DNA from 2 places in the Enterococcus massiliensis genome. Region 1 is predicted to be linked to the other one. Evidence: predicted binding sites of a transcription regulator. Region 1 holds the regulator's gene; the other holds the start of a gene.
What was found. The regulator NrdR, encoded in region 1, represses ribonucleotide reductase genes. The targets are predictions, from matches to a motif close to ACACNATATATNGTGT.

Region 2: nrdD (anaerobic ribonucleoside-triphosphate reductase) is a predicted target of NrdR. The motif match lies at 2,488-2,503, and genes of this name have one in related genera.

Annotation. Positions count from the first base shown of each region.
Region 1 covers NZ_CVRN01000007.1:1,040,962-1,046,381, reverse strand. Annotated here, with positions in the region: gene BN1875_RS12280 (tRNA (adenine(22)-N(1))-methyltransferase) at 1-402, opposite strand, end outside; gene BN1875_RS12275 (hypothetical protein) at 537-959, opposite strand; gene dnaI (primosomal protein DnaI) at 975-1,898, opposite strand; gene BN1875_RS12265 (replication initiation and membrane attachment family protein) at 1,898-3,265, opposite strand; gene nrdR (transcriptional regulator NrdR) at 3,283-3,762, opposite strand; gene BN1875_RS12255 (hypothetical protein) at 3,981-4,307, opposite strand; gene coaE (dephospho-CoA kinase) at 4,394-4,984, opposite strand; gene mutM (DNA-formamidopyrimidine glycosylase) at 4,987-5,420, opposite strand, start outside.
Region 2 covers NZ_CVRN01000007.1:714,607-720,026, reverse strand. Annotated here, with positions in the region: gene BN1875_RS10750 (FtsX-like permease family protein) at 1-1,569, opposite strand, end outside; gene BN1875_RS10745 (ABC transporter ATP-binding protein) at 1,559-2,326, opposite strand; gene nrdD (anaerobic ribonucleoside-triphosphate reductase) at 2,608-4,797, shown strand; gene nrdG (anaerobic ribonucleoside-triphosphate reductase activating protein) at 4,826-5,420, shown strand, end outside.

The DNA.
Region 1 (5,420 bases):
ATATCGTAACCCCGGTTCCCCAACATTCGGTTGTAAAGTCAGACGTTCCTTTCCAGAAAGCTGCTGGGAAATAAGACCATTTTCAAGAATCGAACGGATCAAAGTTCCTCCCATACCAGCGATAGTAATCGCCGTTATCTGATCTTCTGGCTGGATTGCAGCTAAACCATCCGCCAAACGGACGATGATTTTTTCTGACAGGCCATTTTTTAGTACTTGCTTATGTGCCGATTCATAAGGCCCTTTGACGACTTCTCCCGCCACAGCAAAAGAAATCTTATCTTTCAGCATCAGCGCCACCGGCAGATAGGCATGATCTGAGCCAATATCTGCTAAACGAGCTCCGAGAGGTACTGCTGCACCCACTCGCTGTAAGCGTAAGGATAGTGTTTGCTCGTTCATATAGACCTCCTTTATCTCTAGGTACTTCATTTCTATTAAACATTTTTATTATAACATTGAAAAGAAGAAAAAATCAGTCAACGATAAAAAAACTGAGGCTACCTTTTGGGCAATCCTCAGTTTTTCTGAATCTATTATTGACGAATGGTGACTTGCTCAATGGAATTTCCGGGAATCTGTGGTGGAATCGACATCGTCATGATTGGTATTCCTTGTAGCACGACGTCCACAGTGCTTCCCTTTTTCGCATCTGGCATTTTTTCTTCCGGTACGTGCAAAATAACTCCCTCTTGAAAATTCGGTAAAATAGTTTCCGGGTCACTGATGGCTTCCAGCTCTTTCAAAAAAATTCGAACCGTCTGATCCGCAGAATTTTCCTCGATTTCCTCAACGATTTTTCCAGTGAAATGGGTCTTCATCGTTTCTCCTTCTTGTGTGCTGGTAGTTGTTGATTGTGTTGTTTGTTGCGTTTCAGCAGTACTAGGCGCTGCTTGCTTTTGCTCAGTGCAGGCAGCTAATAAAAATAAAGTGCATAAAAGAAAAATAGGGGTCTTCATAACAGGCTCCTTTTCCTAGCCATTTCGGCGATTATTTCCCAACATGATGATTTCTTTTGTCAAATAGCGAATACGTTCCATGATTCGTTTGGCTTTCAGCGGCTCATCTGCATTTTTTGTGATGCTCAGGTGTTTTTCCAAGCCCTCCATTGTTAAGTTGGAGGTAAAAAAGGTTGGGAGTTGTTCTTGCATGCGATATTGCAAGATCACCCCAAAGACTTCATCCCTCGTCCAAGAGGTCATTGAATCTGCCCCAACATCATCTAAAATCAATACATTGGCTTTTTTGACTCGATCAAGTTTTTCGTTGACTGTATTATCGGCAATCGCACTTTTGATTTGTGAGGTAAAGGTCGGAAAATGAACCAACGTGGACGTGAAGCCCCGTTTGGCCAGCTCATTTGCCATTGCTCCCAACAAATACGTTTTACCAACACCAAAGTCTCCCGCTAAATATAGCCCCTTATGAAAGGTTTTCGGATTTTCTTCGTAACTGCGGATGAAGCGCATTGTCTCAAAAAGCGCCTCTTCCCGTTCCACCGTTTTATCGAAACTTTTCATCGTTGCATCCCGAATATCTTTAGGAATATCGATCGTACTGATGCGATTTTTGATTTCTTCTATTTTTCTCCGCTCAATCAAGGCTTGTGTCGGCACATAAGTCACATCAACAAAATGAAAATTCAGAGTCAACTGCGGCTCGTAACCGGGAGCAATCATTGTGGGATCGTTAACTTCAAATTTTCGTTTTTCTTGAACGAATTCATAAATTTTTGCGTAACTTTTTTCAATGTCTTCTGGGGTCAATTTATCCTTATGCTCGGATAAAAATGCGGTAACATCGGGATCTTTCAGGACAGAATCCATCATTTCGCTGTATTGCGAACGATAATTTCGTCGATTCAGCATTTTATCGATATTTTTTCCAACATCTTCCATTAGTTTTCACCTTCTCCATCATCGAAGTACTCTTTCATCATTCGATCAATCTCGGCTTTTCGTTTTGGATCGCTCGCCGTAGCTTTTGCAGACCAATCCGGCATTTCTTCCCGTTTTTTGACTGTTTGTCCTTGACGAGAATAAGCTGGGGTTGCTTTTTTCTGTAATTTATTTTTCGCAAGTTCCCGCACATGCTTGATAGCATCTTCTGGGGAACGAATGCCTTTTTCAGACCAATCCGTCGCAATTTGATTCGCCAACGCTGGAATCAGCGCACTTTTATTTTGAACAACCAACAAATAATTGATCAAAATATTAATCACACTATTTGGTAAAGGCGATTTTTGCACCAAATCCTGCACCAGCCATTCTTCATTTTTTGCAACAAAACTTTTTTTTGCTTGTTTGATAGCAGTTAAGTATTCCATTGGCGCTAATTCTTCACTTTGTTGAATCATCTCCAAGTCCTTGTCAGAATAGCCTTGTTGCTTCAATGTATTCATTCGACGAACTTGCGGCGTGCTTTCAGGATCAATGGGTGTAGCATTTTTGGCATAAATAATCTGAGCATCTTCAAGAACTGCCTTTTCTAGGGTCTTTTCATTTATCGACCCATCAGAAAGAGAAACCGCCTGCCCCAGTAATTCACTTAATTTTAGTTCATTATAGCCATATAAATCATGGTACAAGGTCAATTTTTGTTTTAATTCATTTGTAAATGCCTCTGAAGCAATAAATTTTTTTTCAGATAAATCCAACAAAAATGCCCAATCCAATTTGGAAGAATCAAGTTGCGGCAGATTTTCATTTGAAGTAGAAAATGTTCCAGATACATGATCCAAGGTGGTTTCCTGTCTTCCAAATTCGGCTTCCGTCCAAGAATAGACCTCTGTAAATTTCTGCGTTACTTCTTGATAGCCCTCCGTAGAAATCATTTTTGGGCGGAAACGACGGATAAGTTGTTGAAACTTCTGTTCTCCCACCTTGCTTAGCAATAAAAATGCCGTTAACTGTTCTCTGAAAAACGCTTGCGGATGTAAGGGCTCAAACAATTCATACAACAGCATCTTGCCAAATTCTGAATCGTCTTTTTGATAGCTTCGCAACAAACCAATACCTTCAAGTTGCTTTCTTGCTTGAAAAAAACGCGGTAGACCAACATCCATGCCATTCAGCAAATCTAAATGAGTCAATTCTTGTTCTTCCGTTGCATCCCCCAACAGACAAAAATACAAACTCATGGCATCGCCGCCGATGATTGGCTGGTATAAATAAACCAATGATTTTTCTCCGTCTTGTGTCAGCGGCAAGGCTTTTTTTGCTTGATAAATATTTTTCGGCTGAACTTCATACCAGGCACTTTCCAAAAAAAGTCCTCCTTTAATTACTCCTCTTTGTGGTCAGAAGCTTTCGCTTTTTCAACGATATCCTGTAACTCCTTAAGAAAAACAGACATATCTTTAAACTGACGGTAAACACTTGCAAAGCGAATATAGGCGATTTCGTCCACATCAACGAGATCCTCCATGACATATTCGCCAATCAAGTTAGTTGATACTTCATTAACGCCCAAACTCCGGACGCGATTTTCCACATGGTCGACGATTTCTTCCATTTGTTCCATTGCAACTGGACGTTTTTCCGCCGAACGGATCAATCCACGTAAAATTTTATCTCGGCTGAATTCTTCCCGTTCGCCATTTTTCTTAATCACTAAAAGGGGTGCTGCTTCAATTCGTTCAAAAGTCGTGAAACGGAACCCGCAGTTTTCACATTCTCTACGGCGGCGAATGGTTCGCCCTTCATCTGTTTGACGACTATCAATAACACGGGAGCTGTTATGGTGACATTTTGGACAACGCATGATTCCACCTCATTATTCTTTAAATTTTTAGCTAAAGTCTACAATTTATCGACTTATTTCTTGGTTAATTATAACATGAAATCCTTTCAACGGTGGGAGTTTGACTTGAAATTTCACAGAAATCAATCGATTTGATAGAATTTTTAGTTTTTACCAATTTTTTTGGACAGATTAAAAAAAATCTTACTAGTCAATGACTAATAAGATTTTCGATAAACTTAGAGTTTTTCCTCAATTCCGGTATAATGTTTCAAGCGTTCTTCTTCCAAACGATCTTTATTTTTCAAGTCTTCCTCTGTTGGGACAGCGTGTTCTTCCAGGTCACGACCCACTTGATCTTTGGTACCATCCTGAATGTTCGCTTGTTTTTCATCATGAAGATTTTCAAGTTCTTCAATTCTTTTTTTTCGCTGCTCAAGATTTTTTTCGGCATCTTCTTTTTGACTTTTTCCTTCTTCTGAAAGTTCTTCATTCTTTGTTAATTCGCCAAATTTTTCCTTTGCGCCGCCTACCAATTTATCTTTTTCATCTTTGATCGTTCCCATGCGTCCTTCCTCCTTTTGTTCCTATCTAAAGTGTAACAAAATTCAGTAAAATGAACAAAATTTTTGAACGAAACTGACGAAATGACTCAAATGAATTGATTTTGACTCAACCAATCCTCAACGATTTTTTTTGTTTGTTGTCGGGTTCCTTGATTATCAAATACGATATCTGCCCGATTTCTTTTTTCGTTGATAGGCATTTGACTGCGGATACGCTGCATGGCGCTCTCTTGAGAGAAGTTATCCCGTTCCATCAAACGCTGGACCTGCAAGGACTCGGGAAGATAAACAACAGCGACCTGATCCACATATTGATCGTAATGCCCTTCAAATAATAGCGGAATATCAGCGATAACTAAGGGTGCCTCCGCCTCCTGTAATTGCCGTAAAATTTCCGAGCGAATAAATGGATTTAATACCTGATTCAACAAGTTCAATTTTTCTTCCTCTTGAAAAACGATTCTTCCAAGTTTTTTACGATCCAAGGTTCCTTCTTCAGTAAGAATTTCCTTCCCAAAGGATCCGACGATTGCTGCTAAACCAGGACTATTAGGAACCACGACCTCCCGTGCAATTAGATCACCATCAATGATAGGAAAACCATGGGCGCGAAAAATATCAACTACCGTGCTTTTACCAGTGGCGATTCCACCGGTAACACCAAGAATTTTTTTCATTTCTACACCTTCAATTTCTGACAGGTTGGACAAATATGCGTACCCCGTTGAGCGACTTTTAACTTTACGATTGGGGTGCCACATCGAGGACAAGGCTTACCAGTTTGACCATAAACGTTTAATGAAAGCTGAAATTTCCCTGCTTCCCCTAGTGCGTTCAAGTAAGTTCGAATCGTTGTGCCCCCAGCAGCAACCGCTTTGGATAAAACTTCAATGATTGCTTGTCGCAACTTTTTTACTTCTTTATCCGTCAATGTATTTGCTGGCTGTTCAGGATGGATTTTAGCTTGCCACAAAGCTTCATCGACATAAATATTTCCCAAACCGGTAACCAATCGCTGATCCAAAAGTAATGGTTTGATCGCTTTATGGGATTTTTTTAGTTGTTCTGTAAAACCTGCCAACGTGAACGTTTCCGGTAAAGGTTCTGGTCCTA
Region 2 (5,420 bases), 330 kb from region 1:
AAAAGAAGTTCCCTGCCGGTCGTAATCAAAATAAATTTCATCCGACCAAGTCAGAGGCAACACTGTGTTGAGCTGCTGATTTAATTTTTCCTGATCAGCAACACCCGCAACATCCACCATTGCCACCGTGTAATCAATCCCTTCAACAGCGTCAAACACCTGCTGGCTGACGACTAAAACTGACCCGCTATACCTTAAAAAGCTCTCACCTAAATAATCGGGATACATTTTCTGTAAATCCAAAGTCACTTGATCTTCTAGATAAATCTGCCGCTCCACACTAGTGATTCCTCGAAAACTATTGTAGGAGTAATCAAAGAGGACCGCAGCATTGGCGGTTTTCAACTGAATTTTTGGCAAGCTAGACTGAACGTTTCGAAATTCATTATAATTATCAATCGTCAGTAAATTAATGAGCTGTTGCTGCTGGGTTTGTTGGGTGTTCAAGACCTTCAAGCTCAAATAACTGCCGGTAGCCTTATACTGTAACAACGTCTCGTTCGTGATTTTTCCGTTATTTCCCTGAATCACCTGTTGCAAGGTTGGCAAACTTTCTTGTCGAACCTGAAAATCTGTCGGATTGCTGTTTCGAACCATTTGAGAATTTAATGCAATTAATGAAATTGTGGCACCAATGATCGCAATAGCAATCGCAGCAACAATCGTCGTTAACGAAAGGCTTCGCCAACTACGAAGCACGTGGACCCGACTGTTATTCAGCATGAACAAGGTCAATCCTTGGTAGCTTTTTTTTCGTTTTCGCAACAGATGAATCAGGCTTTTGATTGTAAAACGATAAAATAAATACGTTCCCACGACGCATAGCGTAAGAATCAGTAAAGGCAGCCAAAAAACGATCCACAAATCATGGGTTTTACCAATATAATCAAATAAAAGGTCATGAATAAAAAAGGCAAGAAAATAACCGCTGCCGATAAAAATCAGCCCCATACTGCCAAAAAGAATCGACCAGAAGGAAACCTTTGTTTGGGAGGAAGGAAAAGCCATCCCCTTTGAAAAAAGTTCTGCCAATTGTTTTTTTGATAAAATCCAAATATTTTGCAACGCCAGTACAAGATAAACAAATAGGAACACATTTGCTGTGAAAAGAATCGACGGAAAAGAGATAAAAAACTCACTGTCGATTTCTAAAGCCATGGCTTTGATTAAAATCATTGAGAAAAACTTTGACAAAATCACACCTAAAAGAATACCGATAACAAAGGAAACACTATTCAGTACAAACGTTTCCAATAGAAATTGCCCGACGATTCGCAACCGTTTCAACCCAAAAAGTTGATACAAGGCGATTTCTTTTCGTCGTTTCACGATAAAAAAGCGATTGGCACTTAGCATAAAGACTAATACAATCAGCAGCACTAAAAAATTTCCAAGATTCAGTATGCCTTCAATTTGAACGTCTTGACTGGTTCGTTTGATCAGGGCTGAATCATAGGTGATTGCCGAAAAAGAGTAAAAACTCATGACAGCCATTGTCATGCAAAGAAACGGAACCGCATAATTGCGGAATTGTTTCAAAAAACTGCGCCACGCCAATTTATAAAGCATGTCGCCGCCCTCCTCCACCAATAGTTGCCTGCATATCGATTACTTTGTCAAAAAATTCCTTTCGAGAACCACGGCGCACGACTTCCGCAAAAAACACACCGTCTTTGATGAATAAAATACGATTGCAATAACTGGCAGTGTACGGATCATGAGTCACCATCAAAATAGTTGCATCTTCTTTTAAATTGATCTCACTTAAATAGTTCAATAATTCACCTGCAGATTTTGAATCCAAGGCACCCGTCGGCTCATCGGCAAAAATTACTTCTGGATGAGTTGCCAAGGCTCGCGCCGCCGCTACCCGTTGCCTCTGCCCCACAGACAATTCTTCAGGGGATCGTTTCAAAAGCATTTGAATCCCCAATAATTCCGTCACATGCGCCACCCGCTGCTCCATTTCAGTCAGTGGCAAACGATCAATGGCTAAAGGCAGGAGAATATTGTCCCGCACATTTAATGTTTCTAATAAATTAAATTCCTGAAAAATAAAACCGATTTTTTTTCGGCGGAAATCACTTAATTCTGTTTCACTCATTTTTGTTACATCTTGCCCCGCGATATGAACCGTTCCAAATGTCGGCAGTGCAATCGAAGACAAAATATTCATTAGCGTGGTTTTTCCCGCACCGCTAGGACCCATAATCCCCACGAATTCCCCTTTATCCACTGTAAAGGACAAATTATCCAACACTTTCGTCTGATTAAAACGATTCCCATAGGTCTTGCTTAAATGTTTGACATCAATAATCGTTTTCATCCGCGTCACTCCCTTCATAATTCATGGTAGCATAATTTCTAGTAGTTTCACGACTTTAGGTTACGAAATTTGATAGAAAATTTTTTATTCATTTTACCGTAAATTTATAAATCCTAAAAGCCTATGTTCATCAGCTTTCATACTTTTTCAACGAAAATTATACACTATATATTGTGTTGGTTTTTCTTATGAAACATTTTTACCCACTATATCTAGTTGCAGGATTTGTTCAATTCCATTATGATAATTAGTGAACAATCGTTTTAAAGGAGTGGAGCCCAATGATGAAAATCAGCAAAACCGTGGAGACGACACAACGTCATCCGCAATTAAGCAGTATGAAAATCGTAAAACGCGACGGCCGCCTCGTTGATTTTGATGACCAAAAAATTTATGATGCACTGGTAAAAGCCAAAACACAGGTCAGCGGCGAACTATCTCCGTTAGATCATGAACGAATTTTAGAAATCGTTGAACGCGTGGACCAAGAAATTGCCGAACGTTTCACAAACAATGTTAAAATCTATGAAATCCAAAATATCGTTGAACACACACTTTTAGAAAAAAACGAATATGCTTTGGCGGAACACTACATCAATTATCGAACTCGCCGCGACTTTTCCCGCAGTAAAGCGACAGATATTAATTTTACTATCGGTAAGCTAATCAACAAAGATCAGTCAGTAGTCAATGAAAACGCCAATAAGGACAGCGATGTCTTCAATACACAACGAGACCTGACTGCCGGGATCGTCGGGAAATCCATCGGGTTAAAGATGCTTCCTCCTCATGTGGCAAATGCCCACCAAAAAGGGGACATCCATTACCATGATCTGGATTACCATCCTTATACCCCAATGACCAATTGCTGTTTAATCGATTTTAAAGGCATGCTGAACAATGGGTTTAAAATCGGTAACGCCGAGGTGGAATCACCAAAATCTATTCAAACGGCAACTGCACAGATTTCTCAAATCATCGCAAATGTTGCTTCCAGTCAATACGGCGGCTGTTCCTGTGACCGTACCGATGAATTGTTGGCTCCTTTTGCTGAATTAAATTATCAAAAGCATTTGCAAGATGCCAAAGACTGGATTGAAGACACCTCTCGTCAAGAAGAATTTGCCAAAACAAAGACTCGCAAAGATATTTTTGATGCCATGCAAAGTTTAGAGTATGAAATCAATACCCTGTTTACCTCTAACGGACAAACACCCTTTACCTCCCTAGGTTTTGGGTTAGGAACTTCTTGGTTTGAACGGGAAATTCAAAAAGCAATTCTGCAAAATCGAATCAATGGATTAGGCAGCGAAAAACGGACTGCCATCTTTCCAAAATTGATTTTTTCAATGAAGCGGGGCGTCAATGCTAATCCAAACGATCCAAATTACGATATCAAGCAACTAGCTTTGGAATGTGCCACCAAACGGATGTATCCGGATATTTTGAATTACGAAAAGCTGATCGAACTGACCGGCAGCTTTAAAGTACCAATGGGGTGTCGTTCTTTCTTGCAAGGCTGGAAGGATGAAAACGGCGAAGAAATTAATGTAGGGCGAATGAATTTAGGCGTTGTCACTTTGAACCTGCCGCGAATTGCAATGGAAGCCCAAGGCGATCAAGACAAATTCTGGCAAATTCTGGAAGAACGTTTAGGTATTGTAAAAGATGCCTTGGTTTATCGTGTGGAGCGCTGTAAAGAAGCAGCACCGGCGAATGCCCCCATCCTATATATGTATGGTGCTTTTGGCAAACGTTTAGGTCGAAAAGATTCCGTCAACGAATTATTCAAAAATAAACGTGCCACGGTTTCTTTGGGCTATATCGGTCTTTACGAAGTGGCTTCTGCCTTCTTTGGCGGCGAATGGGAAAATAATCCTGAAGCAAAAGAATTCACTCTTTCAATTCTTAAAGAATTAAAAGCCCATGCAGATAACTGGGGAAATGAATATGGCTATCACTTCAGCGTATATTCCACCCCAAGTGAAAGCCTAACGGATCGTTTTTGCCGTTTGGATACAGAAAAATTTGGATTGGTTGAAAATATTACCGACAAAGAATATTACACAAATAGTTTTCATTATGATGTCCGTAAAAATCCAACTCCCTTTGAAAAACTTGATTTCGAAAAAGATTACACGAAATATTGTTCCGGCGGCTTTATTCATTATTGTGAATATCCTGTCTTGCAACAAAATCCGAAAGCATTGGAAGCAGTTTGGGATTATTCCTACGATCGCATCGGCTATCTTGGAACAAATACGCCAATCGATCATTGTTACGAATGCGGCTTCGAAGGAGATTTTACACCAACTGAACGAGGCTTTGAATGCCCACAATGCGGCAACCATGATCCCAAAACCTGTGATGTGGTCAAACGTACTTGCGGCTATCTAGGAAACCCCCAAGCCCGTCCTATGGTTCATGGTCGTCACAAAGAAATTTCCTCACGGGTCAAACACATGAAATAATCAATCAAGCAAAAAAAGGAAGTTTTTCATGAATAATCCGAAACCTAAAGAGTGGCAAGCAGCCGATTATAGTCAAAATTATGTGGCAGACTATAAGGCCTTTAATTTTGTTGACGGAGAAGGTGTTCGCAACAGTTTGTACGTCAGCGGCTGTTTGTTTGCCTGTGAAGGCTGTTTTAACAAAGCCGTGCAAAATTTCCGTTACGGTGTCCCTTTCTCCCAAGAATTGGAAGAGCGGATCATTACCGATCTAGGGCATGATTACGTACAGGGATTGACCTTGTTAGGGGGAGAACCCTTTTTAAATACTGCTGTCTGTTTACAAGTAGTCAAACGGGTGCGGAAAGAATTTGGTTCAACAAAAGATATTTGGAGCTGGTCAGGCTATACCTTTGAAGAATTACTGGCAGAGACCGACGACAAGTTGGAATTGCTAGGAGCCATCGATATCTTGGTAGACGGCCGTTTTGAACTGGCCAAACGGGATTTGAATCTTCAATTTCGCGGTAGCAGTAATCAACGGATTATTGACGTGCAAAAATCGTTAGCTGCCGGAAAAGCCATCATCTGGGATAAATGTACCGACGCTGAAAAAAGCTACGAGCAGGTCAAGCGTCGCAAGT